DNA from 3 places in the Acetobacter fabarum genome. Region 1 is predicted to be linked to each of the others. Evidence: predicted binding sites of a transcription regulator. Region 1 holds the regulator's gene; each other region holds the start of a gene.
The links. Region 1 encodes LexA, which represses DNA repair genes until DNA is damaged. Its sites were predicted from a motif close to TGTTCTANNTANGTTC; they were not measured.

Region 1 (9,815 bases):
GCCTGCCATACCTTAGCCTGTGGCCTGCCATTATCATTCTGTGCCGCGAAATTCTGGTATCTGGCATGCGTGAGTATCTGGCCGAGCGGCGCGCCAGCCTGCCCGTAACCCGGCTGGCAAAATGGAAAACCGGATTCCAGATGACCGCCATAGGCTTTTTGCTGGCGGGGGATGGAACGGGCGCGCTGCTGGGTATTCCCTGGCTGCCTGTTGCCCTGATTGGTGCGATACTGCTCTGGATTGCCGGTGTGCTCACAATGATTACCGGCTGGGATTATCTGACCAAGGGTTTGCAGCACGTCGATCTGTAGTAGCCTTTGCGCCAGAATGGGCAGCATTGGTCCTATGGCAGACAATACTGGCGGAATGCGGAGTCTGGGTATGCGAAAAGCCGCTCTTCTTGGAGTGTGCGTGATGATGAGCGGATGTGCTGGCTTTGAAAAAGTCATGTCCGACACCATCTCCCTACCCGGCGAAAACCCCAATGCCCCGGCTGGCTCGGACCTGAACATGCGGCGTGTGCAGGGGCAGGCCACAAAGGAAGTGCCTATTCTGCCCCAGGGGGGCAATATATGGCCCGGTCCGCCAGACCCGCTGCCAACGCTGGAAGATGTCGCCAAAGGCCGCATGAGCAGCCAGACAGGCGCAGAACTGCCAGCAACAGGCCCACAACTGCCAGATGGGCAGGAAATCAGTCTGGGCGAGCAGGAGAGCATCCACAAAGGGGTTGTCAGCCCGACCCGGTACGCTGCGCCAGAACTGGGACACACCAGTGCGCAACCCGCAAACGCAGGCAAGCCCGTGCCTGCACCTATTGAAATTCCCAATGGGGATGGCACAACAACCCTTGTTCATTCGGATGGTTCCATCAGCACCATTGGCACACCCAGCCGCCTGAGGCTGCCTGTGCATTGATGTCAGGCAGGTTCCGCAGCGCAAGCGGTGCACAGGACCTGCTGGTAAGGTAAAAGGTTGGTAAGGCGGATTATGGCAGACCGGGTAACAGTTTTGTTTTTTGCAGCACTGCGTGAGCAGATCGGTCAGGAAAGCCTGAGCGTGACCATACCCGCATCCGGGGTCACGGTTGCCGCCCTGCGTACCCAGATTGAAGGGGCAAACCCCACCATTGCGCAGGCATTGGCGGACCAGCCCAAACTGCGCGTTGCCGTGAACAGAACACTCAGCACATTTGAGCAACTGGTTACGCCGGGGGATGAAGTTGCCTTTTTCCCACCCATGACGGGGGGCTGAGCGGGCCATGGTGGTGCATGTTGCGGTGCAGGCTGCTCCATTTGACGTAGGGGTGGAGACTGAGCGCCTGAGTGCGCTTTCTCCGCTTACAGGTGGGGTGGGGCTGTTCGTCGGGCAGGTGCGTGGCGGGCAGGGACTCCGTGCCATGACGCTTGAACACTATCCGGGCATGACCGAAGCAACCCTGCATGCGCTGGCGCAGGAAGCACTGGCACGGTTTGACCTGACAGGCTGCACCGTAATCCACCGCGTGGGGCGGCTGGAGGTAGGGGCGGGCATTGTCTTTGTCGGGGCCGGGGCTGCGCACCGGGGTGCGGCACTTATGGCCACCTCCTTTTTGATCGACAGGCTAAAAACCGGCGCACCATTCTGGAAGCGCGAAGAATATGACGATGGCCGCACTATCTGGGTCGATGCGCGCGAGACGGATGAAGAGGCCGCCCGCGCATGGATGAATAACCCGACCGCCTGAGCGCGCCCCTTCCTGCCCGGCGTATAAGCCGGGCTTATTCTGCCAGCACGGTATGGATTGTGCGGCACAGGAACCGCAGGTCTGCCTCGGTTATGGTAAAGGCCGGGGTCAGGTACACAATATTCCTGAAAGGCCGTATCCACGCGCCGTGTGCTATCAGCTTCTGGCGCAGCTTGTCCGGGTTGCCCAGTGTTTCCAGCTCCACAACGCCAATGGCACCAAGTGTGCGCACGTCCCGCACACCGGGGAGCGTGCGGCATGGTTCCAGTGCTTCGGTCATGATCGCATTGATCGTGGCAACCTGTTCCAGCCGTGGTTCTGTTTCAAACAGGTCAAGAGCTGCATTGGCACAGGCGCAGGCCAGCGGGTTGGCCATAAAGGTGGGGCCATGCATCAGGGCATGCTCGGGGTTATCGGACAGGAACGCCTCAAACACATGCCGCCGTGCAACGGTCGCGGCCAGGGCCATGGTGCCGCCCGTAAGGGCTTTGGACAGGGTGATGATGTCTGGCGTAATACCGGCCTGCTCGCAGGCAAACAGGGTGCCGGTGCGGCCAAACCCTGTAAAAATTTCGTCCAAAATCAGCAGTACGTCATAGCGGTCCGCTGCCTGGCGGACTGTGCGCAGGACTTCTGGCGCATGGAACAGCATGCCCCCGGCCCCCTGCACCAGTGGTTCCATGATAATCCCCGCCAGTTCATGCGCATGGCGTGCAAGGAGCGCTATAAAAGCCTGTGTGCTGGGGGCATCTACTGGCAGGGGGGCTATAACGTGCTCGGTCAGTGCGGGGCCGTACAGGTGGTGCATGCCTTCCTCGGGGTCGCATATGGCCATGGTGGCCAGTGTGTCCCCGTGGTAGCCGCCCCGAAAAGCCAGTAATCGGGTGCGCTGGCGTTCGCCCCTGTTTAGCCGGTACTGGATGGCCATTTTCATGGCGACTTCCACCGCGACCGAGCCGGAATCGGTAAAAAACACCCGTTCCAGATCGCCGGGCAGTAGCGCGCATAATCTGCTGGCAAGGCGCAAGGCGGGTTCATGCACCATGCCACCAAACATGACATGGGGCATGGTCCCGAGCTGCTCCGTAACAGCCTGGCGGATATGGGGGTGGTTATAGCCGTGGCAGGCCGTCCACCATGCGGCAACACCATCCACCAGCACGCGTCCATCGGTCAGGGTGATGTGGCTGCCCTGCGTGCTCCGTGCCGCCAGAGGCGGGGAGGCTGTTTGCATCTGGCTGTAAGGAAGCCAGATATGGGGCAGGCCCTGCTGGTACCAGTCGGGCATGGAGGCGGGTGCGGACATGCTGTGGTGTTCCTGTAGATGATTGACCCGGAGGGCTGGCTCCGGCACCACAGATGTCATGACGCGGTTTGACAATCTTTTCCAGCAGGGGCTGGCCGGTTTTGCGGAGCAGGGGCGTATGCGCTCCTGCAAACAATGGCATGCGGCAGGCCCCGGCCTTTTGCAGCGCCCCGATACGGGTGCTGTTCTGGTTGATTTTTCGTCCAATGATTATCTGGGTCTGCGCACCCACCCGCGCCTGCTTGAGCGGGCCATTGCATGGGGGCAGGCAGAAGGGAGCGGGAGCGGGGCTTCACGCCTTGTTACGGGCACTCCACCCCAGACCATGGCGCTGGAGCAGCGACTGGCTACGCTTAAAGGCATGGAAGCAGCCCGCATATTTTCCTCCGGCTGGCAGGCCAATGCATCCGTGGTGCCTGCTCTTGCCCGTTTTTCTGCTCAGGTTATGGGGGCGCGGGCCGTTATTGTGGCGGACAAGTTCATCCATGCCAGCCTCTACCATGGGTGTGCTGCCGCAGGGGTAACGCCCAAACGCTTCAGACATAACGATATGGCGCATCTGGATGCCCTTCTGGCGCAGGATGCAGGGGCTGGGCTGAAAATTGTCCTGACCGAGAGCGTTTTCAGCATGGATGGGGACCGGGCGGACATGGCCCAGCTCCGTGCCATAACCCAGCGGCACAATGCTTTTTTGTGTGTGGATGAAGCCCACGCCACGGGTATTCTGGGCACGCAGGGCAAGGGGCTTGCCAATGGGCAGGCGGACCTTGTTGTTGGAACTTTCAGCAAGACGCTGGGCGGAATGGGGGCTTTTGTCGCGGCATCCGATGCTGTGTGCCGTTGGCTGGATAACACGGCCTCTGGCTTTATTTATTCCACGGCACCTTCGGCCATGGTGCTTGGGGCTGTGGATGCCGCACTGGACCTTCTGCCCGATATGGAAGAGGCCCGCACACATGTGGCGGAGCTTGCCTGTGGGTTCAGGCAGCGCATGGGGCAGGCAGGGCTGGAGGTTGGCCCCTCCACGACCCAGATTGTTCCCGTTGTGGTGGGGGCGGAGCAAACGGCGCTCGCACTGGCGCAGGCTGTTGAGCAGGCTGGTTTTCTGGCGGTTGCCATTCGCCCGCCAACGGTGCCACCGGGTGGCTGCCGCCTGCGGGTTGTTTTTCACGCTCACCATACGCAGGAGCAGATGCACGCTCTGGCTACCGCCATTATCAGTGCTGCGGCGCAAAATGGCATTTTGCAGGAGCATGGAGCCTTGGGCGCATGAGCCCGGTTAAACCCGTATTTGTGCATGGCTGGGGGTTTGGTCCGGAATTCTGGGCACCGGTGGTGGATGCTCTGGGGTGGACGGATGCGCTGATTCTGGACCTCGGTTTTCTGGAAGGTTCAACTTCCGCATCCCCAATGCTTGCTGCGCAATTATTGCAGGCCGTGCAGGTGCCGGGGGAGGCATTGCTGGGGATTGGCCACTCGCTGGGTTTTTTGTGGCTGGCCGAGCATATGGCGCTCTCCCCCACAGACCGGTTGGTGGGGATTAACGCTTTTGCCGCCTTTGCTGCGCGGGGGAGCTTTGCCTCTGGCGTGCCTGCCCGGGTTTTGCAGCGTATGCTCAAAGGACTGTCAAACACGCCGGAAAAGGTTCTGGCCGATTTTTACAACCTTTGTGGCGCATCTGGCTCCAGCAAGGTGCCATGTGTACCTAATCTGCGCGACGGGCTGGACCTGCTGCTGGCAGGCGATGCCCGGCCCGCACTGGCAGCCAAGGCCGGTCAATACGGTATTCTGGCTGCCCGGCAGGACCCGGTAGCCACCCCCGCCATGACGGAGCAGAGTTTTGCCGGGTGCGCAGCCGTGCAGTGGGTGGACGGCGGGCACCTGCTCCCGCAAACGGATGTGTCAGCCTGTGTGACGTTCCTACAGGCTGTGCGCAGAACAATGGAACAGGACGTACAATGACAGACCCGCAGCACAGGGAGCGGATACGCCGCAGTTTTGACCGAGCCGAAGGGTATGATGGTGCCGCAACGCTGCAACGCCTTGCCGCCCACAACCTTGCCGCACGGCTTGTCCGTGCGCTGGACGGCAGAAAACCCACCCGTATTCTGGAAATAGGGTGTGGCACCGGCCTGCTGACTGAACTGTTGGCCCGGAACTGGCCGGAAGCACAGATTGTCGCAACCGATTTTGCCCCGCAAATGCTCGAACGCGCCAGATGTCGCGCCATCCCGCGGACAGAGTTCAAACTCATGGATGCTGCCAACCCCACGGTTGAAGGCCCGTTTGATGTGGTCTGCGGTAATCTGGTCATGCAGTGGCTGGAGCAGCCTGAGCAGGTAATGGAGCGGCTGGGTGGGCTTTTGGCTCCGGGTGGCGTGCTGGCGGTTTCTACCCTGCTGGACGGGACATTCGCGGAGTGGAAAGCCGCCTGTGCGAGCGAAGGTGTGCAACCCGCCACACCGCATTACCCGCAGGCCGGGCAGATACAGGCATGGACGCCATGGCTGTTCGCAGGTCTGTGGGAGAGCGAGAGCTGTGTGCAGGCTTTTGGCTCCGGTCTGGAGTTTGTCAGGCACCTCAAGGCAACGGGTGCTTCTGTTCCACAGGCCGGGCGTAAACCAATGGGGGGGGCAGCGCTCCGGCGGGTTGCGCGTAGGCTGGACCACTCCGGAGCCGCCATAACGTGGCAACTGGCCTATGGCTGTTTTCGCAAGCCGCTAGTTGCGGGGGTGTTTGTTACGGGTACGGATACGGGGGTGGGTAAAACCCTTGTTTCCGCCTGTCTGGTCCGGCGCTGGCAGGCCATATACTGGAAACCCCTGCAAAGTGGTCTGGCAGATGAGGCAGGAGATACCACCACCGTTGCCCATCTTGCGCAGGGGGCTGAGTGTTTGCCACCCGCTGGGGCGTTTCAGGCTTCGCTTTCCCCTCAGGCTGCAGCCGAGGCCGAGGGCGCGCATGTAAGCCGCGCCCAGCTTGCCTTGCCGGAAGTTGAGGACGGCAGGCTGCTGGTGGTGGAAGGTGCTGGTGGGGTGATGGTTCCCGCAACGGATGAATTGATGATGCTGGACCTGGCCGCAATATGGGGGCTGCCGGTTGTGCTGGTGGCCCGCAGCGGGTTGGGCACACTCAACCATACACTGCTTAGCCTACAGGCATTGCGTAGCCGTGGCGTAGCCGTGGCGGGGGTTGTGCTGAATGGCCCGCCTAATCCGGCTAATAGCCGCACCATTGCGCAACTGGGCAAGGTCCGTATTCTGGCAGAAGTGGGGCATATGCCTGCACTGTCCTCCGCTTCCGTAGCAGAGGCGGCCGCCACATTCCCGGCGTGGGAGGCCGTTTGCACAAGGCCTTGACGGCATGTGAGTGTTTACAGGCAGGAAAATCACAAAGGCCACGTCCTAATCAGGCGTGGCCTTTGGTGTTTAGTACTGGCGGATCAAACCAGCCAGATGGCCCTGAATAACCAGCCGTTCAGCGGGAACAATGCGGGTTTCGTAGCGGGCATTGGCGGGCTCAAGGGCGATCATGTTGCCTTTGCGGCGCAGGCGTTTGAGTGTGACTTCCTGCCCGTCAATCAGGGCAACGATAATCTGCCCGTTTTCGGCCTGATCCGATTTTTTGATAATGACCTGATCGCCATCCAGAATCCCGGCTTCGATCATGGAATCCCCGGCGACTTCCAGCGCGTAATAATCCCCCGACCCCAGCATGTCCGCGGGGATGGAGAGGGAGTTGGACGTATCTGCCAGTGCTTCAATCGGCAGCCCGGCGGCAATGCGGCCATAAAGCGGGATTTTAACCGGGTCCTGCTTTTGCCGGGTAAAACTGCCACGAATGACGTTGGTTGGCAGTTCCTCCTCCATTTCGGGGAGCTGGATGACTTCCAGCGCGCGGGCACGGTGGTGGTGGCGGCGCAGAAAGCCGCGTTCTTCCAGCCCCGAAATCAGGCGGTGGATGCCGGACTTGGAGCGCAGGCCCATGGCCTCACGCATTTCGTCAAAAGAGGGGGAAAAGCCGGTCTGCTTGAGGTGCGAATCAATAAAAAGAAGAAGCTTGTGCTGTTTTCGGGTCAGCATGTCGCACCTCGAGCTGTCTGTTTGTAATGGAACATCAATCTTATGGTTTGTTCTATGTAAGTTCTTGTTTTTGTCAATATCAAAATCAGGGCAGGGGCATAATCTGGCACGCTTTGCCTGCTTTTTGGGCGGGGTCGTGGGGAGGGCGTATAATCAGCGCCTGACTTTTGGACAGAATGTTCAGCTGTGCAGAATCCTGCGGCCCAAACGGGGTGGCAACAAGCTGGCCTTCCTGCGTGGTCTGGAGTGTGGCGCGCAAAAAATCCTGCCGTTGGTCATTTTCGGGCACATCTGCACCCAGGAGTGCGGTCTGGGTTGGCATGGTGTTAGCCACGGTAATGCCCATAAGCTTGTGCAGGGCTGGCAGCACAAACACCAGACTGCAAACCAGTGCTGCCACGGGGTTGCCGGGCAGGCCAAGCACAGGCATGCCGTGGAGTGTGCCAGACATGAGCGGCTTGCCCGGACGCATGGCAATTTTCCAGAAGTTCTGGACAAGCCCGGCTTTTTCCAGCGTCGGGCGCACCAGATCGTAAGCACCTACACTGGCGCCGCCAATGGTGATCAGCATGTCCAGATCACGGGTATGGGCAAATGCGTTGGAGAGCGATGTGGCGTTGTCACGCGCAACGGGCAGCACAATGGAGTCTGCCCCATTCTGCCCCAGCAGGGCTGCCAGCATGAAGGATGCGGAATTGAAAATACCATCAGGCGGGGCAGTGTCACCGGGCAGGAGAATTTCATCCCCCGTAGCCAGAATCCCCACACGGGGGCGGCGGAACACTGGTAGCCAGACCAGCCCGCCGGCGGCTGCCAGACCTATATCCCGCGGGCCGAGTCTGCTGCCTGCGCTCAACAGCACGGCACCTTGGGCAAAGTCCTGCCCCTGCCGGCGAATAAACTGCCCTGCCTTGGCAGCCTGCGTTAGCGTGATCTGCTGGCCTGCTCGCTGGGTGTTTTCCTGAATAATAATGGCATCTGCCCCGGCTGGTATCTGGCTTCCCGTAAACAGCCGGATACATTCACCCGCAGCCACGGTGCGGGCAGACGGTCTGCCTGCGGGGGCCTCGTCTATAATCTGCAATACAGCGCCGGGCCGGGTATCTGCCGCTCTTACGGCGTATCCGTCCATTGCAGACACACAGACCGGTGGGTTGGCCCTGCGTGCATGCACGTCCTGGGCCAGAATGCGGCCGCATGCAGCACTCAGGGCGACGGTTTCCTGCCCGCACGGCAGCAGATTTTCCAGAATTCTGGCCCGCGCGGTTGCCACATCCAGCATGAATTCGTCTCCTTTTGGCGTCCGTGGCGCCATATTGATGTAAGAAAGCTTGACCTTTTGCCTTTGTATGCGCATTTTGCCGCAACTTGAACACCGCCGGAGCCGTATGGACCGGCTCTGTAAATATGTTCTGCTGAGGAAGTCATGGCCAAGACCAACGTCATCAAGATCCGTCTCGTCTCGACGGCTGACACCGGTTACTTCTATGTGACCAAGAAAAATGCCCGCGCTCACACGGGTAAAATGGAACTGAAGAAGTACGACCCGGTTGCACGCAAGCACGTCGTATTCCGTGAAGCCAAAATTAAGTAATTCTGGCCAGATCGGTATCTTATAAAAAAACGGCGCCATCGAGCGCCGTTTTTTTATGCGGGCATACAGGCTCACGCCCGCTTAACCCGGCTTGGATATATGTTGGGTAGGCTTAAAAAAGCGGATCGCGCCGGTCGTAGGGGATAACCACATCATTGCGGTTGGCCATGTTCAGCATGGCACGGGCGCGTTCATCCAGAATATCTGTATCCAGCGTGTTTTCACGCAGGCCATTGACGCGGCGCTTCCATGCGTTCTGTTCGGCCTGCGCATCTGTACGGGCCTGCTTGGCCTGTTCAAGCAGGCCAAGCTGCTGCTGGTAGGCCTGCATGCCGTGATCGCCCTGTGTGGCGTTCCAGCCAAAATAACCGGCAATGCTTAAAAACGCCAAAGGTGGCACCACGGCGCGTACAACGCGGCGAAAGAAACGGCCAATCTGCACTTTTGGTCAGCTCCTTGCCAGAGTCGTGGTTACCAAGAGACATGAATACAGAGTAATCTGTAGCCCATGTTACGCCAGATGGGGAAGGGCGTTGCATACAAAAAAAGCCGGCCCCAAAAGGGACCGGCCTGATCTGACGTGGCACAGGGGCAGAACAGGCTGCCCGCGGCACAGTTTTTAGCTGTTTTTAAGGATCGTACGGCCTGCATACTGGGCGGCTGTAACCAGTTCCTGCTCAATACGGATGAGCTGGTTGTATTTGGCAGTCCGATCGGAGCGGGAGAGCGAGCCGGTTTTGATCTGCCCGCAGTTGGTTGCAACGGCCAGGTCGGCAATGGTGGAATCTTCCGTCTCACCCGAGCGGTGGCTCATAACGGCGGTGTAGCCCGCCCGGTGGGCCATTTCCACAGCCTGAAGGGTTTCGGTCAGTGTGCCAATCTGGTTGACCTTGACCAGCAGGGAGTTGGCAATGCCAGCCTTGATCCCGCGGCTGAGGCGTTCGGGGTTGGTTACAAACAGGTCATCGCCGACGAGCTGCACTTTTTTGCCCAGTGTCTGCGTCAGCAGTGCCCAGCCTTCCCAGTCATCTTCGGCCATGCCGTCTTCAATGGAAACAATCGGGTAGCGGTTGACCAGATCTTCCAGATAAGCGGCCATGCCTGCGGAAT
Region 2 (9,815 bases), 380 kb from region 1:
TGCGGGGAACAGGCGCAGGCTGCGGGCCAGATCGTCCGACATGTTGAAAACACGCCATTCTGCCTTGCTGCTTAAAAAGCAGAACCCAAGCTCAAGCACCAACCCGCACAAGGGGGCTTGTGTGGCAACCATGCTGGCAAGCTGGTCCAGATCATCCCCCACAGCGGGGTTGTCAAATGCCAGCGTGTTCCAGAAAACCTGAAAGGAGATGGCGCAGGCCAGCACGCTTATTGCCCCGCACAGAACCGTTGCGGCAATGGGGCGCACGCGGCCTGTGGGCAAAAAGCGGCTACACAGCAGGCGCACGGGTTTGCGTGCGTTCAGCCACCCGACCAGCAGCAGAATGGATGCACACAGGCCGGCCAATGTTATAAAAACCCGTTTGCCGGTCAGGGCTGTTGCCAGCATGGCAAGGGTTTCGGCCCCAAGTGCATTCAGCCTGCGGCCATCCTGTGGTGCGCTTTGTACAAACTGCGACCAGAAGTTGACCCCAAGTGGGGAGGGCATCTGCTGCCACAGCGTGGCCTGCTGGATGGCGCTGTCATGCTGGCGCAGTTCATTCACGAGCTGCTGCGCCTCGACCTGATAAAGCCTGAGCCGGGTCATGCGGGCGGAAATATCTTTTTGCCGCCGGTTCAGGCTTGCGCGCTGTTCGGTAATGGATGCGGCTTCGGGTGGGTCATCCTTGGCGGGGGGCTTGCCCAGAATATCCACAAAGTTCTGGTAGATGTCCTGATACGGCTTGATCCGCGCCATCAACCTGTCTGTGCGTGTGGAAACCGCCGTTGCACGCTGGAGCAGCGCGCTCAGGTCCAGCGCACTGTGCCCTGCCTGCTGTTCCGCTATGCCACTTGTGTAGATCGAGCGGATTTCCGCCCCGATTTCATCAAGCGTTTTGTCAGAAACAATATCCTGCGCGCTCATGATCAGGGGGGTAGGCGCACTGCCTGCCGTTACGGGCTGGTCGGTATTCTGCGCACCAGCCGGAGCGGACAGGCCGGGAAGGGAAAAGAGGAAGAGCGAAAGTAAAAAAACTACGCGGACAGGCATACGAAGCATCAGGCAACCTTGCGCCGTGGAAAAGAAACATTACGGCTTAAAACGATCAGGGCGGATAACAGGTTGCATGCCGCCATGGCGCAAAGCCGGGGAGCTTTATACCATGGCCGGATTAATGTGAGAAAAGTTTATCTTTTTTGAAAACGGTCTGGCGGCAAGGGCCATACTGTAGAGCATACGGGCATTACTGGCCTGCCCTTGCGCGGTCTGCACCCGATGGCAGGATGTATTTTATACCCTGCTGCCAGTTGCCACGGGGTGCGTGCTGCTTATACCCGCCTGCGCCCGGATAGGCCCGCCCGGGGCACCCTGTGTTGTGCCCCGTGGGTTGCCTTGTAGCGGGTTAGTTGTCGCTGCTGCTCAGGTGGTCGTGGTAGCCCAAGGGCTCCCACTGTGCGGGTTTGGTCAGTTGGTGCGGAGGGTGGTGGAACATTCCACAGGCGGAAAGTCCAAGCGCGCATGCCAGCAACAGAACCGCACGTTTCATTATGTGTCTTTCTCCACAAATGGATATGAGTGTCTCTATCTCATTCCCGCCTGCCATGGGCAAGGTAATTAGAAGGCCGTTAAAATCGTTATCGTCTTAATTCCATGGTAATCGGGCCTTGGCGGCGGCCGTGGGTAAACTGGTCCACGTAATCGTTGCCGCTGTCCATGAGCGATGCCGCAGCCCCCTGCCAGACAAGTTTGCCCTTGTAGAGCATGGCGGCTTCATCCCCGATCCGCTGGGCGGAGGCCATGTCATGCGTAATGGCAATGGCGGTGGATCCGAGCTTTTTAACGCAATCCACAATCAGCCCGTCAATGACAGCACCCATAATCGGGTCCAGCCCGGTTGTGGGTTCATCAAAAAACAGAATGTTGGGCTGGGCAGCAATGGCGCGCGCCAGCCCGACACGTTTTTGCATGCCGCCAGACAGCTCGGAAGGGAACAGGTCCCCCACGGATGGGGCCAGCCCCACCTGCTCCAGAATGGCCCCGGCTTTGTCGCGTGCATTGGCACGGGTCAGCTTGTTGAGGGCGAGCAGGCCAAAGGTCACGTTTTCCCATACGGGTAGGCTGTCAAACAGCGCGCCGTTCTGGAACAGCATGCCAATTTCGCTACGGAGCTGGTCGCGCCGCTTGGCGGAGGCTGCAAGTACGTCCTCGCCATCAATTTCAATACTGCCCGAATCCGGGGTCATCAGGCCCAGAATGCAGCGGAGCAGAACGGACTTGCCAGAGCCTGACCCGCCAATAATGACAAACGACGTTCCCTGCGGCACATTGAGCGAAATGCCATCAAGCACCTTTTTATCCCCGAAGGATTTGTGCAGGTCCCGAATACGGATTTTGGGGGGAGCACTGGTCATGCTCTGGTCCATGGCTGCGGCACTCATTGTGAGAAGAACAGGTCTGTAATCAGGTAGTCAAAGGCCAGCAGTAGAATGGAGGCCACCACAACGGCCGATGTGGTGGCAGAGCCTACGCCTTCGGCCCCGCCCTTGCTGTTATAGCCATAATAGCAGCCCATGAGCGTGATCAGGAACCCGAACAGCCCGGCCTTAACCAGCCCCACCGTTACGTCCATGACCTTAACCGAGTTAAGCGTTGCCGTAATATAAGCGGTGGGAGAAAACCCGAGCTTGACCACGGCAACCGTAAAGCCACCAGCCACCCCCAGTACGTCCGCTACCAGAACCAGCAGGGGCAGGGCGATCATGCCTGCCAGCAGGCGGGGGGCGACCAGATACTTCATGGGGTTGGTGGAGAGCGTGCTCAGCGCATCAATCTGGTCGGTCACGCGCATGGTGCCAATCTGGGCGGCCATGGCGGCCCCCACACGGCCAGCCACCATAAGGCCAGCCAGCACGGGCCCAAGTTCGCGGGTTACGGCCAGCACCACAATCCCGGCTATGGCGCTCTGGGCGTGGTACTGTGCAAAACCCGTATAGGATTGCAGCGCAATAACCCCGCCCGAGAACAGGGCGGTCAGGGCCACAACCGGCAGGGAGAAAAACCCGGTTTCCAGAAACGTGCGTACAAACACACGTCCATAGAACGGTGGCCGCAGAATGTGGGACAACCCTGCCAGTGCAAAGAGCGCCAGAGCGCCCGCACTGCGGATAAGCGAGAGTGTGGCGCGGCCTGTGCGGGCCACAAGATCAAGCACCATATCCATGGGTTCGGGCTGTCTGTTCCTGTTGTGTGTGGTCTGGGTCTGCTGTGGTGTGAGCCGTAACCCGTTCGGGCCGGGTTCGTCAAAGCATGGTTTTGTTTTGTCGGCCCGGAGGGGAGGTCTCGCACTGGTGTGGTGTGGGGCACTGCCTGTGCCGGGGCTTGAGTTTGTTCTTGTTTTATTCCATTTATAACGCTCCAGCAGGGCAGGAACAGGGGAGTCTTCGTGGCCAAAAAAACGTCCCGCCAGTATGTGTGCAAAGCGTGCGGCGCTGTTCATGCCAAGTGGGCAGGCCAGTGTGATGCCTGCCAGGAATGGAATACGCTGGAAGAAATGGCCGTGGAGCCTCTGGCGGCCTCCTCGGCATCCCCCCGCGCAGGCAAGGGGCGGCGTGTGCAACTGCATGGGCTGGGGGGCAAGGTTGAACTTCCCCCGCGCACGGGCACGGGTATTGCGGAGCTGGACCGGGTGCTGGGCGGGGGGCTGGTTCCGGCCTCTGTGGTGCTGGTCGGGGGGGACCCGGGTATTGGCAAATCCACCCTGCTGTTGCAGGCGGCCAGCCGTCTGGCGGGCAAGGGGGAGCGGGTTCTCTACATTTCGGGGGAAGAGGCGGTGGACCAGATCCGCCTGCGCGCCATCCGTCTGGGGGTTGTGGAATCCAGTCTGGACCTGGCGGCCTCCATTAACGTTGCGGATATTGTGGCAACGCTTGAAGCCGAGCCGGACGTTAAGGTGGTGGTGATCGATTCCATCCAGACCATGTGGCTGGAAACGGTGGATAGCGCGCCCGGAACAGTCTCGCAGGTGCGGGCCTGCGCGTTTGAGCTGATCAGGGCCGCCAAGCGCCGGGGCTTCAGTCTTATTTTGGTCGGGCATGTGACCAAGGAGGGCGCACTGGCTGGCCCGCGTGTGCTGGAGCACATGGTGGATGCGGTCATGTATTTTGAAGGCGACCGGGGGCACCAGTTCCGTATTCTGCGCGCTGCCAAAAACCGCTACGGCGCGACAGATGAAATTGGCGTATTCGCCATGACAGACCGTGGGCTGGAGGAGGTCAGCAACCCTTCTGCCCTGTTTTTGGCCGAGCGGCGGGGCAATATTGCCGGTTCCGCCGTGTTTGCAGGGCTGGAAGGGTCGCGCCCCGTGCTGCTGGAGGTACAGGCGCTTCTCTCCCCCAAAGGGGGGGATGGCGCGCCCCGCCGGGCCGTGGTGGGGTGGGATAGCGGGCGTCTGGCCATGCTGCTGGCAGTGCTGGAAACACGTTGCGGGCTCAAGCTATCGGGCATGGATGTTTACCTTAATGTGGCCGGTGGGCTTAGGGTGGTTGAGCCTGCGGCCGATCTGGCTGTGGCAGCGGCTCTGGTTTCTGCCGCCAGTGGTGTGCCCACAAGCCCCGGTGCCGTGTATTTTGGAGAGGTCGGGTTGTCGGGGGAGGTCAGGCAGGTGTCGCAGGCGGATGCACGGCTAAAAGAGGCCGCCAAGCTGGGCTTTACACAGGCCGTTCTGCCACGCCGTATAGCCCGGGGGAGTGCGCGCTCCCGCCCGCCTGAAGGCATGAGCCTGCTTGAGTTGGGCCATATTTCCGATCTGGTTGGCCCGGATGTGGAGGCGGAATAATATCCGTATGGCATTGCAAGTCGTGTTGGAGCGCGCTATAAGCCGCCCACGCGCTATGCGGATGTAGTTCAATGGTAGAACGGCAGCTTCCCAAGCTGCATACGGGGGTTCGATTCCCCTCATCCGCTCCATGCGTGCTTTCCCCTAAATAATTCTGGCAAAAAATATTTTCGGTCCACGCTAAACCTGCTTCTGGGCATGGTGGGGTGTAGGGGCTGTGTGCCTGCATTTTACCCGCAATAAGCGGGTGCGGCAGGCCATGCTTTATGTATCCATTAAAATATATTGGGCGGGCGCGGTTAACAGGGGCTGAATTGATTACTGTGTATATTATTTCGGTATCGGTATATTAAGGTTATTTTTCAGGATGAACCGTAAAAGAAACGATATAAAATTACCCCATTACTTGTATCTGTAGTGGAGTGGTTTAAAGAATGCATAAGTAAGGCTGTTACGTATTTTTTCTTATATCATCTTGAACATATTATAGGATAATGCGATGATTATATGTCATTGCTTGGCCCGGACTGTGGGTGCGCGGGTTCTATAGCTTATTTTCAAGGGGAGTGCTTCTGGGCGTGATTGGTCTGCTGCAAACACCCAAAAATCATGTTGGCCTGTTCTGTTACGCTCCCGCTCAGGCTGTGCAGCCATACCCTGCTGGCCGGGGGCGCGCATGTTCTGCCCGTGCGGCGGGGGCAGGGCTTTCCGGCGCGCTCAGGTTTGGTTTCTGTTCCCTATTGCTCAGCATGCTGGGCGAGATCGTGCCCGCACAGGCAGAACAGACGCTTATCTCGATTAGTGGCGTCACCATCCAGAGCGGGCTGGATATTGGGGGGGCTGCGTTCCATCTGCCGCACACCAATTTTGGCGGTGGGTCCTACGCGCCCCGGGCTTCGGGTGGTTACACACGCCATGCAAACACGACTTATGGCGAACTGTATGGCAAGCCCATGCTTAAGGGGGAATGGAAGACCGGCTGGGGGTTTGATGTCATTGGCAATGCCTCAGCCATTGGTGCAACCACCCTGGGGGATGGGGATGCCGAGCAGGTTTCGCAAACATCGGGTACCCCACGCTCGATCTATCTGGAAGAAGCCTATGCCGGGGTGCGTGTGCCGGTGCGTCTGGCGGGTGGGCATCAGGTTTTTACCGTTCAGGGCGGACGTCAGGCTTTTGCGGTGGATGACGGGTTTTTGATCGGCAAGGGCACCTATAGCTCGGGCGAGCGCGGGGCATGGTGGTATGCGCCCCGTTTTGCCTTTTCCGGCCCTGGGGTGATCAAGCTGGAAGGTGACCCCATCCGCGCCGATGTGTTCATGCTTGAAAGCAATTCGGATAACGATATCGACCGGGGCTTTGACCGGCCCAAAACCAGTTTTGTCGGGTTTGACGTGACATGGTTTGCCAACAAGGCTGGCGGGCATGGGGCATCGGTTTATGCCGACCGCGCCGCTTATGTAACGCTCACCTATTTTCATGTGCGGGATGCCGATACATCCGCCCATTATGATTATTCAACCCGTGCGGACCGGAATGGCATGAATGTGGCTGCCCTGAGCTGGGGTGGCACGGTGCTGCCGGTCAAGGCCATGGGTATTTCCAAGAACTTTACGTTCTATGGCAATTTTGTTTCGGAGCAGAACAGCCACCCGGGCAACGGGTATAAAGGGGTCTCGGCTTACGGAATGTATTTTGAGCCGGGCTATACGTTTTCCATGCTGCCATGGACCCCGCATGTTTTTTACCGTTACACCCGCTTTGGTGGCGGCAAAAATGCCAAGGGGGGCGTCAAGCACAACTACGATACGTTCTTTTTGTATGATGGTAAGCGCTACACTTATGGCGGTTACTGGCCGGGCGAAATTGTGGGCATGTATCTGGCCCCCCTGTCCGATCTGGAGGACCACCAGATTGACCTGACCGTGATCCCTCCCGTGCACCTGATTCGCCCGGGTGATCAGGTCAAGCTTGGTCTGCATTTTTATGACCTGTCGCTTATCCATGTTTCGGGCATGGGGCTCAAAAACACCGGCCGCCATGTATCGGACGAGCTGGATGCCTCGGTTGAATACACGCTGGACGAAAACACATCCGCCGCACTGGCTGGCGGGGCCGCCTTTGCCGGACCGGCCGGGCGGGCCCTGTCTAAAGCCGGGGTGCCGGGGAGCCAGCCCATGCCCAAAATTGGCCATCACGCCGGGGTGGTTGAGGCATATTTTTACAAGCACTTTTAAGGGGCATTTCCCAGTTTATTCCTCTTGAGTTATGAACGCACCAAGCCAACAAGAATAAAGGACCCCTCAATGGCTGAGCAGAACACCAAGCCCACCGTTAAACCTGCCACCGGGCTACGGAGCCGCCACATCGCCATGATCGCGCTGGGCGGGACCATTGGCGCGGGTCTGTTTGTGGGGAGCGGGGCTGCAATTCAGGCGACAGGTCCGGCGGTTCTGCTGGCTTTTGTCATGGTCGGGCTACTGGTTATTCTGGTCATGCGCATGCTGGGCGAGATGGTGGTGGCAGACCCCGGCCGTGGTTCGTTTGTAGAATATATCCGCGCCGCACACGGGGACAGGCTGGGTTTTACCTCGGGCTGGCTTTACTGGTTTTTCTGGGTTGTGGTGCTGGGGAGCGAGGCCATAGCCGGAGCAATCCTGATTCAGGACTGGATTCACCTGCCAATATGGGTGTTGTCCATTGGGCTGATCGTGCTGCTTAAACTGGTCAATTTTGCGGCTCCGCGCGTGTTTGGAGAATGCGAGTTCTGGCTTTCCGCAGTCAAGGTGTTCAGCATTCTGGCTTTTGTGGCTGTTGGCGCGCTGTATGTGGTGCATGTTTTTGGCCCCGGCGTACCGGCATGGCATAACCTTGTGGGGCATGGTGGCCTTATGCCGCATGGCATTGTGGCGGTGCTGTCCATTATTCCCACCATTCTGTTCACCATGATGGGGTCGGAAATTGCAACGGTTGCGGCCGGCGAATCCCCCGAGCCGGACAAGAACGTGGCACGGGTTACCCGCAGCCTTGGTACACGCGTAACCCTGTTCTATCTGGCTTCTGTTGCCATGATCCTGCTTGTTGTGCCCTGGAACAGCATTGTGGCCGGGCGGTCCCCCTTTGTAACCGCCATGGATACAATGGGCATTCCCGGTGCGGGCATGATGATGCGCATTGTGGTGCTGAGCGCCATTCTCTCCTGCCTTAACTCCGCCATGTATATTACCTCGCGCGTGTTGACCGAACTGGCCGCACAGGGCGATGCTCCGGCGTTCCTGACCCGCCGTTCCGCCAGTTCCGCGCCAAGGCTCGCCATTACGGTCAGCAGCATTGCGGGCACTCTGGTGGCGTTTTCCTCCATTCTGGCGCCGCAGACTATTTTTGCGTTTCTGCTGAGTTGTAGTGGTGGGGTTATCCTGCTGATTTACAGCCTGATTGTAACCGCTTACATCACCACCCGTTTTGCAGCCCGCCGGAATGGGACAGAAAAAGGGAATTACACGCTGTTCCTGTTCCCGCTGTGCAATTACGCAACTCTTGCCGGTGTGGTGCTGGTATTTGTTGCCATGCTGATCAACCCCGAGGAGCGTATGACCGCTCTGGCAACGCTGGGTACATCGGTGGTCTGCTACGCTCTGGCATCCTACTTTGCCATGCAGAACAAACAGACCGCCTGATTTTTAGCCTTACCCCGTAAACCAGAAAGGCCCGCCAGTTATGGCGGGCCTTTCTGGTTTTGGCTCCTTCGGGCTGCGCCCAAAGGCCATGACTGTGGCACAGGTTTTTACGGAATGCTCATCCGGTCCAGATGGAAGGCCAGCGGGTGTTTGCGCAGCAGAAGCAGGCCGCCCGCCACAACAATGGTGCCACCAGCCAGCGCAATGCCCAAAGAGACACTTCTGCCGGAAACCAGCGTGCCAATGGCCGCCCCCACAAACAGGCTTAAAATAGCCGCAACACGGCGCAGGGTGCCAGAACTGCTCCCCCCGGCGGCGGAACTGTTATGGGCAAGCCCGTGCAGCACCATGGTGGCTGCGGGTAAAACCATGTCGGGCAGTTTGGCGTGCCGTGTGGCCGATGTCTGCAACCCCATGGCGCAGGAGAGCAGGGCCAGAGTGACGTAAATATCACCCGGAATATTGGCCGACCAGATCCACGCGGCAAGGCCGACCATAGCCCCCACGCCCAGTAGAATATCCCCCACAATGGCCCGAATGCTGCGTTGGCGGCGTACAAGCCGCCCCCCGAGCATGGCCCCCAGAAAATAAAAGCCAATGGCCTCCAGCCCCGAGAGCACAATGGCCTGAGACGTTGCGATGTTGACGGCCATCAGAATAATGGTGGCGGTCATGTAGCCTGCAAAAATCTTGAGATGCAGCAGAGAAATGGCGTCCAGCATGCCCATGGCCATGGTAACAAGCAAAATGGCAACGACCAGTTTGGCATCATGCCCCGCGCGGGTTGTCATTGTATCTCCTGACGACATGAAAAAGGGAAAACGGTGGCACAGCGGTATAAGCCGCCGGTATGGGCGTGTTGTAACACTTCGGGTGGTCACGGAAAAATGATCTTAGTTGGATGGTGCCATGCTCCGCAGCGCAGCATGGCCCGCATGGGTTGAACAAAAAAAGGCCCGGCACAGCAGCCGGGCCTAAAGCAGAATAAGGCTGATCCCGTTAGTTCAGGGTCATCAGGCTGGCGTTGCCCCCTGCTGCGGTGGTGTTGATGCTGCGGGACTGCTCCTCCAGCACGGCTTCGATCGAGGGCAGGCCGTTCTGGGTGATATAGGCCGATACAATAGGTCCGTTGCTGGCAGCCAGTTGGGCACGTGTGGCGTTGAATGCCGCGTTGTCCGCATCGCTTAGCAAAATGCTGCATGTGAGGGATTTGGCGGAGGAAACCGGCCGTACAAACTGCCCAATAGATGCTGGCAGGGTTGCAATGGCAGCCAGAACCGTGGCGTCCGCCAGAATGGCTGCGG
Region 3 (9,815 bases), 1.3 Mb from region 1:
GGGGTAAATGGTAAAACCAATGCCCGCACAACCCAGACGCAGCGCATCCGCCACGGTGCCGGTAACGGCCTGATCTTTTTCGGTCGCAAGGCTGTTGGAACTGTTGCACTTGAGAATAAGCGGAATTTCACCCGCAAAGGTTGCAGCCCCACATTCGAGCATGCCCAGAGGCGCTGCATAGCCGCTCAGCCCGGCTTCGATCGCAAGCTGGAAGTGGTAGTGCGGGTCATAGGCGGCCGGATTGGCTGCGAAAGAGCGGGCAGGACCATGCTCAAACCCCTGATCCACCGGCAGAATGACCATTTTGCCGGTTCCACCCAGCTTGCCAGCATTGAGCAGGCGGGCCAGATTCGTCTTTGTACCGGGGTTATCGCTCTCATACTGATTGAGAATAGCCTTAACCTTCGGGGTAAGCGTCATGGGGAACAGTCCTTCTTTTGCCTTGTGTCCGGCACATTATTTTCCGGATGCTGGTGTTGGCAATAACCGTGGGCGAAATACCCGACAAGAGACGATATGGCACTTAACGGCATGATAAGGTTAAATGATGGCGGGCGTTGTGGCAGAAGTGTCGCTTTTTCCTGTGCATACAAGGCCCGGATTGTCTCATATTGTGGGTTTTGCGGGCGCAGAATGGCAGTTTGCTGGCCACAACGCAACGCCATGAGCGCACCTGCAGGACTACTGTCACAATCGAGCACGTGCACAAAAGGCTGCCGGGCCGATTCTGCGGCATCGTTCATCAGGGCATGCCACCAGCCTACCCCCATGTATGCCACCGCACCGGGGGGGGAGAGCAGGCCAATGCAACCACCATACTCCGCCAGCCCCGCCGCACGCAAAGCCATATGCACACCAGCACGGTCATGGACGCACACATAGCGGATACCCGCCGAAGAAGATGAGAAAAGTGGCCTGTTTTCCGTGAGCATGCTTGACGCAATCGCTTTTGCAGGTGATTCCTTACCCCAAGAGAAGGGAAAAGGAATGCAGGATCAAGACGTGGAGCCGCACTCACCCCAAGGCAACAGCTATGCCAGCATGCACACCCGCGCAAGACCTGCGGAAGAGTCCATTACCCGGCTGGACCGTGCGTTGCAGCGCATTTCCTTTGCTCTTGATAAGCAACAGCAGGCAAAACAGAACCGACCGGAAACCGACCGGCAGGAACTGCTGGCCAACATAGATGCGCTGATCATGCGCGTGCGGGACATTCTGGACCAGACGGGCCAGGCCACACCTGGCCAAGACCCGCTCCTGCCCCGGCATGAGGAAGGGAACTGACCCATGGCGCTTGTTTCGGTCAATATCAACGGCCACAGCTATACAGTCGGGTGCGAAAACGGGCAGGAACGCCACGTTCAGGCCATGGCGCATCAGGTTGAACGCCGTGTACAGCAGGTCCGCAATCTGGGATTTAGCGGTGAAACCCGCGTGCTGGTACTGGCTGCACTGCTGATGGCGGACGAAATTCAGGACCTGTCAGGCAGCCGCGTGCCAGAGAGCACGGCACTGGCAGCCCTGGACGCAGAACGCCTGCGGGCGGAACTGGCCCTGACCAACACCCGGCTGGCTGATCTGGCCGATACTGCGGAATCTCTTGCAGCGGAGATGGAGCGCGCCTACATAGAAGATGCGGGGCTGCCCGACGCGTGAGGCAAGTCATCCCCTGGGCCGATAAGCACTTCCTAGGGAGCTGGCTCTGTTGTGGCCCTGGTCACATTACCCGGCGCCCACCTGCACTAGCAGGTCCTGGAGGTTGAAAGACCCACGGTCCATGGTGGCTCCGCACATCCCCCCCCCCTGCAATGACCCGCCTGACATTGCGCAGCGCAAAAAAACCCTGCGGGTTGAATGCCTTGCCGCCATGCGTGCGCGCGATTACGCACGGGATTGGGGGATTATCCACCGGCTGGAGCCTTTACTGCGCGCAAGCACCGGCCCCATTGCCTGCGTGTGGCCGCTCCCGCACGAGGTGGACCTGCGCCCGCTCTGCCAGGCTCTGGCGCAAGCGGGTAAAACCGTTGTACTCCCCCAGACACCAGCGCGGGGTTCCCCACTGGTTTTTCGCCAGTGGCAGCCCGAATCCACCATGCTGGCGGGCCGCTTTGGCACACACCACCCCGATGGCCCGATTATGGAGCCTGCCCTTGTGCTGGTCCCCCTGCTGGGGTTTGACCGCAGCGGCAACCGGCTGGGTTACGGCGGCGGTTATTACGACCGCACACTGGCCGCCCTGCCCCATGCCGCCAGCATAGGCTATGCTCCCTCCACACAGGAGGTGGCACACCTCCCCCGTGGCCCCCATGACCAGCCCCTGAACTGTATTGTAACCGAAAAGGAGGTTATTCGTTTTGGCTAACCCACACCCCTGCACAGTGCGAAAGACCCACGCGTGAGAATTCTGTTTTTGGGCGATATTGTCGGCCGCACCGGGCGTGATGGCGTTCTTTCCCGCCTGAGTGGCCTGCGCACACAACTGGGGCTGGACCTTGTGGTGGTCAATGCGGAAAACGCAAGCCACGGCTTTGGCCTGTCCCCTGCCATTGCCACAACCCTGCTGCAAAGCGGCGTGGATGTGATTACTCTTGGCAACCACGCATGGGACCGCCGCGACCTGATCGGCCATATTGATGGCGAGCCCCGCATTATCCGCCCGCTCAACTACCCGCCGGCAACGCCGGGGCAAGGGAGTGTGGTGGTGGCGCTGGCCGATGGCCGCAAGGCGCTGGTGGTCAATGTAATGGGGCGGCTGTTCATGGACCCGCTGGACGACCCCTTCCGCTGCACCAACGACTTGCTGGGCAAGCACCGCATGGGTGCCACGGTACATGCCATTGTGGTGGATATTCATGCCGAAGCCACAAGCGAAAAATGGGCCTTTGGCCATATGCTCGATGGCAGGGTGTCCCTTGTTGTGGGCACCCATACCCACACCCCCACAGCAGACCACCGTATTCTGGCCGCTGGCACTGCCTTCCAGACCGATGCCGGCATGTGCGGGGACTATAACAGCGTGATCGGCATGACCAAGGAACCCGCCGTTGCCCGCTTTGTGCGCAAAATGCCCGGCGAGCGGCTCCAACCCTCCGAGGGTGAGGCCACGATCTGCGGCATTATGGTGGAAACGGACGATGCAACCGGTCTGGCCCGCCGCCTTGCCCCCTTGCGGCAGGGGGGACTACTGGCCCAGACCCTGCCGGATTTCTGAACCGCCCCAAACATCCGCCACAGGCAAACCCACCAGCCCACCACACCATACGGCGGGCTGGTGGCAAGGCGCCTATTCCGCCTGCGCGTTAAATGCCTGCACGGCAACCTGTGTGGCTGTGGTTAACGGATGTGGCAGGGCATTCAGGGCAAACCACCCCAGACCATCATGTTTATGGGGCTCGCATAACTGGGGTTCGCCCTGCACTGGGCCTGTTCTGTAAACCGGGGCCACCCAATGCGTGCCTGCGGCACGGTCAATCTGGTCCACCACGCACAAAAGGGGACCGGGTTGCAGTTCCAGCCCCACTTCTTCGCGCACTTCACGCATGGCGGCCTGCGCTGCGGTTTCGAACAGGTCCACCTTGCCACCGGGTAAACCCCAGCACCCGGCCTCTGGCGCCTTGACCCGCCGGATCAGCAGCAGGCAGCCATCACGCAGAATAAACGCGCCACACCCAACCGCTGGCTGCACGGGTGTTACCACACCAACCTGTGCACCGCAGCCGTTGGCCGCAGACCAGCCGCCTGAGCCTCGGCCGTGGCCAGAGCCATGTCATTGCCCACCATTTCCTGATGAATGCCGCCCAGAATCCACAGGCTGTCCACCCCCACGGCGGCAGCCCCCCTGATGTCTGTCCCCAACGCATCCCCAATAGCCAGAATACGTGTGCGGGGCACGTCCAGCATATCAAACACGGGCTGGTACACACCGGGGTATGGCTTGCCAATCCAGCGGACATCCCCGCCCTGTTCGGCATAAAACGCAGCCAGAGCGCCAGCACAGATCTGCCGGTTACCCCCCTTGACCACCACCTTGTCGGGGTTGGCGCAGATCATGGGCAGCTTGCGGGCAAGGCAGGCACGCAGTTCGGGCAGATAGGGGTCCAGCGTTGCAACGCCCCGCTCCAGATCCGGCCCTGTGTTCATCACAAAATCGGCCTGTTCCACGTCTGTTACGCGCTGGATGTTCAGCCCTTCGTACAGCCCCAGATCATGCACACCGCCAATATGGAGCACCTTGTGGCCCAGGCGGGCAAACCATGGGTCTGCCTTCTCCTTCATCTGGCGGTGGGTTTCCTGCCCACTGGTCATGACCCCGTTGTAAAGGGCACGGTCTACGCCAAACCCTTCCAGCTGGGTGGCGATTACCGCAGCAGGCCGGGGCGCGTTGGAGAGCATGATAACCCGTTTGCCCGCATTATGGAGTGCACGCAGGCATTCCAGAGCGCCGGGATAAGGGTTTACGCCATCATGCACGGTGCCCCACAGGTCTATGATGTAGCCATCATACCGATCAGCCAGCGCTTCCAGCCCGGCAATCTGGGGGAGTGACCAGTCTGTGGTGGTGCTCACAGGTCCACCCCACGCACATCATCCAGTGTTTCTATGCCTTGTGCACGCATGATCTGAAGCATCTCCCGCTTGAGACGGGCAATAAGGGCTGGCCCCTCATAGGCAAAGGCCGTGTAAACCTGCACCAGATCGGCCCCAAGGCGGATACGGTCCAGAATATCCTGCCCGCTCTCGATCCCCCCGCAGGAAACAAGAGCCAGACGGCCAGCGGCAATATTGGCAACAAGCCGCAGCATCTGGGTTGAGCGCGCAGCCAGCGGTCGGCCGGAAAGCCCACCGGATTCGCCCTTGTGCGGGCTGCGCAGGCTATCGGGGCGGGCCAGTGTGGTGTTGTTGATGATCAACCCCTGCACACCGCCCTGAATTGCGGCTTCCACAATAGGGGCAATGGCATCGTCTTCCAGATCCGGGGCCAGCTTGACCAGCAGGGGCGGGCGTTCGGGGTGGCGCGCTGCAATGGCGTCCAGAATCCCCTTGAGCCTTGCCGCATCCTGCAACCCGCGCAAACCCGGCGTATTGGGGGAAGAGACATTGAGCACAATGTAGTTCACATACGGTTTGACCCGCGCCACAAGAGCCGGGTAGTCCCGCTCGGGGTCCGCACCGGTTTTGTTGATGCCAATATTGGCCCCCACCGGCACACCGGCTCCCCCTGCCCTGCCAGATGGCAGCGGCCGGGTCAGGCGGGCAAGGCGCACGGCAAAGCGGTCTATCCCCTGATTATTGAACCCCATGCGGTTGATAACCGCCCGGTCCTCCTCCAGCCGGAACAGCCGCGGCTTGGGGTTGCCCGGCTGCGGGCGGGGGGTCACGGTCCCGGCCTCAACAAACCCGAAACCCAGACGGGCGAGCGGGCGCAGCACGCGGGCGTTCTTGTCAAACCCGGCGGCTATGCCAATGGGGTTGGAAAAACGCATACCCAGCGCGCGCGTGGCAAGGGCCGGGTCATCCTCGGGGCGCTTGAAGGGGACGGAAATGCCCAGCGTAAGGGCATCTATGGCAAGCTCATGCGCTTTTTCGGGGTCAAGTTTGCGCACAAGCGGCAGGGAGAGGGATGCTAGCACTGACATGCCCTTTGTACTGCCCCAAGCCGCCCCCTAAGGAAAGAGAAAAAACCAGCCCCGCGACCACACGATTATTGCTCAAAGTTTTACTTGCAACTAAGAGTGATTCTCATTTAATGATCCTCCATGATCGATAGCTAGGGAGGGAGGCGTTGCCTCCGGATCACGCCATGCAGCATACACCTGTGTACCTTACCGACCTTGCCGCAAGTGAACGGCTGACCCTGTGGACCATCCGCCGCCTTGCTGGCGCCCCTCCCCCCTGCGGAGCAGCACCCGGTGCATCGGGCAGCCTGTTCCTGCCCTGCTTCCGGCAGGAGTTTATGGCTGTCTCCCAAGCTTTTCAGGATGCGCTAACCGACATGGCCGCGCATGAAATGCCCGCACTGGATATTTGCGCAGGCAGCACACTGGCCGTAACCGAAACCGAGTATAATCTGCTCCTCGCCACCGAAGCCGCACAGAATGAGCGGGAAACGGACATGCAGGCCCTGTTGAGCCCCCTGCTCCCCTTTGCGCGCCTGCGCCAGCGCATGGTAGCGGCCCTGACCACTCTGGGCGCATGCCTTGCGGGCGCGGGCTACTGGCTCTCCCACCATGCGGCGCGCCCTTTGCAGCAGCCCGTAGCCATGCCGCGCATGAGCCGTGCCGCCTACCCTGCAACCGCAGCCCTTTCGGTCGCACGGTGGCATGATCTGGATATGAGCATCGCCCATTCGTGGCGTTATGCGCCACCACGCCGCAATTTTGCGCAACACAACCCGGGTTAAGCCTGCCGGGCACACCACAGCTTGAGCACTGCGCAGGAATAAGCCCGCAAGGCATGTTCTCTTTCTGTTCCATTTTGGTGCGGTTCATGCCATAGTGGCCGGGCCATGCCTACGCCCATACGCCGCATTATCCACATCGACATGGATGCATTTTATGCGTCGGTCGAACAACGCGACAACCCGGCCCTTAAAGGGCGACCGGTTGCCGTAGGCCATTGCCAGGAACGTGGCGTTGTGGCCGCCGCCAGCTACGAAGCCCGCAAATTTGGCGTGCGCTCTGCCATGCCCTCCCTTATTGCGCGGCGCAAATGCCCCGAACTGGTTTTTGTTCCCCCAAGGTTTGATGCCTACAGGGCTGTATCGGCCCAGATTCACGCCATTTTTTCACGCTATACATCTCTTGTTCAGCCGCTCTCGCTGGATGAGGCTTATCTGGACATCACCCAGCCCTTACTCCGCCGTGCCTCCGCCACCGCCATTGCGGAGGAAATCCGGGCCAGCATTTTTGAACAGACCGGGCTAACCGCCTCTGCCGGGGTTTCCTACAACAAGTTTCTGGCCAAGCTGGCATCGGACTACCGCAAACCCAACGGCCTGTTTGTTATTCCACCGGGCATGGGGGAGGCTTTTGTAGCACCGCTGCCGGTTGGCACCTTCCACGGCGTAGGCCCGGCCACGGCCCGACGCATGAACGGTCTGGGCATTCATACCGGGGCAGACCTGCGCGCCTGTGCACTGGATATTCTCAAACACCATTTTGGCAAGGCTGCCACGTTTTACCACGGCATTGCCCGCGGCGTGGACAACCGACCAGTTGAGCCCAACAGACCAAGAAAATCCCTTGGAAAAGAAACAACTTTTTTACAGGACCTGCATGCCGCCCCCGAGCTGGAACAGGCCATGGACAAACTTGTAACACTGGTCTGGGCTGGCTGCCTAAAGCGTGAGATCAGCGGGCGCACGGTCACACTCAAACTCCGCCATTCGGATTTTACACAACTGACGCGCAGCCAGTCCTTCCCCCATCCCATCCAGAACGAAACCGCCTTGCGAGACGCCGGGAGCCGGCTACTGGCCCCCCTGCTCCCCCTTGCCAAGCCCGTCCGGCTTTTGGGCATATCGCTTGCCGGGCTGAGTGTAGCGGGGCAGCCTGCGGCAGACCGCCAGCTTTCCCTGCTGCCATAAGGCAACACGTGCAGCATAATCCGCTGCCAGATTGACCACATCCAGTACAACACAGAAAATGTTTTGATTTCAAAATGTGTTGAAAGTCAACATTCCTTCATCACAAGGAAAACCCGCCAAAAATTGCGGATACGCAAAGACTACAGGGCAAACAACAAAACCCGATACCCAGCAGATACACTAATTTTGATCCCGTAAGCATCTTTACACCCGCGATAATTCAGGGCAACCGATACAGTTCCATTACAAAACAGTGTCTCTGTAAGGTTGGCTGAATGACTGCGCCCCCCTCCCCGTTTTCCAACGTCGTACCCACTGGCGCAGTCAAACCCGCACACAAGCGCCCATGTGGGCACAAAACAGGGCCAGCACCCGCAGACTTGCCGGGCAGGAACGGCACAGCAGACGCCCCCATGAGCACATTGCTGATACAGCAGGCCAAGCGGTTTTTTGCCCGCACCTGCCTGTATGGTTCCATGCACTGGCGTTTACCTGCCACACTTGGCGTGCCAGCCCTTGCCATGGCCGCCACGCCCACTTGGGCAGCCGATGCAAACAGCACCACCACCACACAGACCCAGAGTGAGCAGGAGGCAAAACCGCAGTGGTACACTGGCTCCCTTGTCTCCCCCTCCGGGGCCATGACCAAAAAAGGCATGATCGCGTGGGAACCGTACATGACCTACAGCCAGCCGGTTGGGCAGTTTAACAGCAATGGTGTGAGCCAGCCCATGCACCCACGGCAAAAAGCCGTTAGTAATTTTACGCTGTATAAATACGCAATTACGGATGCGATCAGTATCCAGCTAACCCCCGTTATCGAGTATCGCTGGAAAAAAGGTGACAACACCAGCAGCGGTTTAAAGTTTGGTGACCTGCCGGTGGACCTGATGTGGCGTTATGTGGATGCAGACCCCAAACGCTACATACCCGCCCTGAGCGTTTTTGCAGGTATGGCCATGCCTACGGGGGATTATAACCGGCTGGGCCGCGTGCAGGATGGTGTGGGTGCTGGCACCTACACTTTTCGTCTGGCGTTAACAGAACAATCCACCTACACCCTGCCCGGCCAGCATGAGCTACGGTTGCGGGTATGGAGCACCTTCCGGCGTGCGGTCACAACCGCACATCTGCATGACGTAACCAGCTATGGCACATCAGCAGGTTTTAAAGGCCGGGCACAGCCGGGCATGTATGGCGAGAGTGGTTTTTCGCTCGAATTCGGCATTAACCAGAAGTGGGTTCTGGCCCTTGATCTGGCGCGGGACTGGTCCAACGGCTCTCATTTACGGGGCACAACCGCCACAGGCAAAAAGGTTGATACCATAGCCCAGTCCTCCGGTGACTGGCAGATTGCTCCTGCCATTGAGTATAACTGGTCCCCCCGCTTTGGGGTTATCGCAGGTGTGTCCACTTACTTTGCCGGCCACAACACAGGTTTGGACGTATCACCCCAGGTTGCGTTTAACAGTGTCTTCTAACACTTAATGCAATACAAAACAGAACGGCGGAAAGAGAACTTTCCGCCGCCTGCATAAAACACCTGTATATTCTATGTCTTTTACAAAGACGGAGCAGGCCCCTTAACAATGGATGCCAGATCATCCGGGCGGATCCACTGGCGGAATGCGGCCTGCACATCTGCGCCGGTTGCATTGTAATAGGCCAGTGCCCCGCGGTCTGCATTATCCAACGGCAGCCCCAGATCGGTCAGATGCAGGTACTGCGCTGCAATCCGGTCCAGACTGGCGCGGGCCAGAGGAATACTCCGCAGAAGTGACGCCTTGGCCAGAGCCAGTTCATCATCCGAAGGAGGGGCCGACTGCATGGCCTTGATGTCCCGCACCGCAGCGGCCTGTGCCTTGCCGACCTTATCGGGGTCTGCGCCGTAATTGACCGTGTACAGGCCACGGGTGCGCCCCCACTCGAACGCGCTCCCCACTGTGTAAACATACCCGGTTTTAACACGCAGGTCGCGGTACAGGCGGGAGGAGAACAGACCGCCCCCCAGCACCTCATTCCCCAACTGGAGCATAAAGTGGTCGGGCTGGGCCGCAGTCAGGCCCAGTGTTTCGGCCAGAACCACTTCGTCCTGCACACTGCTCTTATCTGGCACCTGTGCGTGGGATGCCTTGCTTAGGGGCACGGCTGGCAGGTCAATATCGGGTGCGGGGCCATCGGCTTTCCAGCCCCCGAACGCCTGTTCCAGCACAGCCTGTGCTTTTTCCGG

Region 2: the regulator LexA is predicted to act here: its motif matches at 3,386-3,401, upstream of radA (DNA repair protein RadA).
Region 3: the regulator LexA is predicted to act here: its motif matches at 6,455-6,470, upstream of dinB (DNA polymerase IV).

What each region holds. Positions count from the first base shown of each region.
Region 1 is NZ_JAKVNI010000001.1:2,350,380-2,360,194, reverse strand. It holds gene pgsA (CDP-diacylglycerol--glycerol-3-phosphate 3-phosphatidyltransferase) at 1-311, shown strand, start outside; gene LKE65_RS11045 (hypothetical protein) at 382-915, shown strand; gene moaD (molybdopterin converting factor subunit 1) at 988-1,251, shown strand; gene LKE65_RS11035 (molybdenum cofactor biosynthesis protein MoaE) at 1,259-1,723, shown strand; gene LKE65_RS11030 (adenosylmethionine--8-amino-7-oxononanoate transaminase) at 1,758-3,029, opposite strand; gene LKE65_RS11025 (aminotransferase class I/II-fold pyridoxal phosphate-dependent enzyme) at 3,088-4,302, shown strand; gene LKE65_RS11020 (alpha/beta fold hydrolase) at 4,299-4,991, shown strand; gene bioD (dethiobiotin synthase) at 4,988-6,388, shown strand; gene lexA (transcriptional repressor LexA) at 6,458-7,111, opposite strand; gene LKE65_RS11005 (molybdopterin molybdotransferase MoeA) at 7,197-8,468, opposite strand; gene rpmG (50S ribosomal protein L33) at 8,538-8,705, shown strand; gene LKE65_RS10995 (FtsB family cell division protein) at 8,818-9,147, opposite strand; gene eno (phosphopyruvate hydratase) at 9,325-9,815, opposite strand, start outside.
Region 2 is NZ_JAKVNI010000001.1:2,734,323-2,744,137, reverse strand. It holds gene LKE65_RS12760 (DUF3772 domain-containing protein) at 1-1,050, opposite strand, end outside; gene LKE65_RS12755 (hypothetical protein) at 1,403-1,546, opposite strand; gene LKE65_RS12750 (ABC transporter ATP-binding protein) at 1,635-2,423, opposite strand; gene LKE65_RS12745 (MlaE family ABC transporter permease) at 2,435-3,220, opposite strand; gene radA (DNA repair protein RadA) at 3,443-4,834, shown strand; tRNA gene LKE65_RS12735 (tRNA-Gly) at 4,892-4,965, shown strand; gene LKE65_RS12730 (hypothetical protein) at 5,584-7,071, shown strand; gene LKE65_RS12725 (amino acid permease) at 7,141-8,511, shown strand; gene LKE65_RS12720 (YoaK family protein) at 8,619-9,302, opposite strand; gene putA (bifunctional proline dehydrogenase/L-glutamate gamma-semialdehyde dehydrogenase PutA) at 9,511-9,815, opposite strand, start outside.
Region 3 is NZ_JAKVNI010000001.1:1,087,913-1,097,727, reverse strand. It holds gene LKE65_RS05285 (class I fructose-bisphosphate aldolase) at 1-420, opposite strand, end outside; gene LKE65_RS05280 (hypothetical protein) at 417-932, opposite strand; gene LKE65_RS05275 (hypothetical protein) at 988-1,284, shown strand; partial or broken gene LKE65_RS05270 (cell division protein ZapA) at 1,288-1,476, shown strand; RNA gene ssrS (6S RNA) at 1,636-1,791, shown strand; gene LKE65_RS05260 (5-formyltetrahydrofolate cyclo-ligase) at 1,778-2,362, shown strand; gene LKE65_RS05255 (TIGR00282 family metallophosphoesterase) at 2,396-3,211, shown strand; gene LKE65_RS05250 (NUDIX hydrolase) at 3,284-3,685, opposite strand; gene LKE65_RS05245 (TIGR01459 family HAD-type hydrolase) at 3,691-4,566, opposite strand; gene LKE65_RS05240 (quinone-dependent dihydroorotate dehydrogenase) at 4,563-5,636, opposite strand; gene LKE65_RS05235 (hypothetical protein) at 5,801-6,400, shown strand; gene dinB (DNA polymerase IV) at 6,506-7,585, shown strand; gene LKE65_RS05225 (transporter) at 8,107-9,066, shown strand; gene LKE65_RS05220 (M16 family metallopeptidase) at 9,147-9,815, opposite strand, start outside.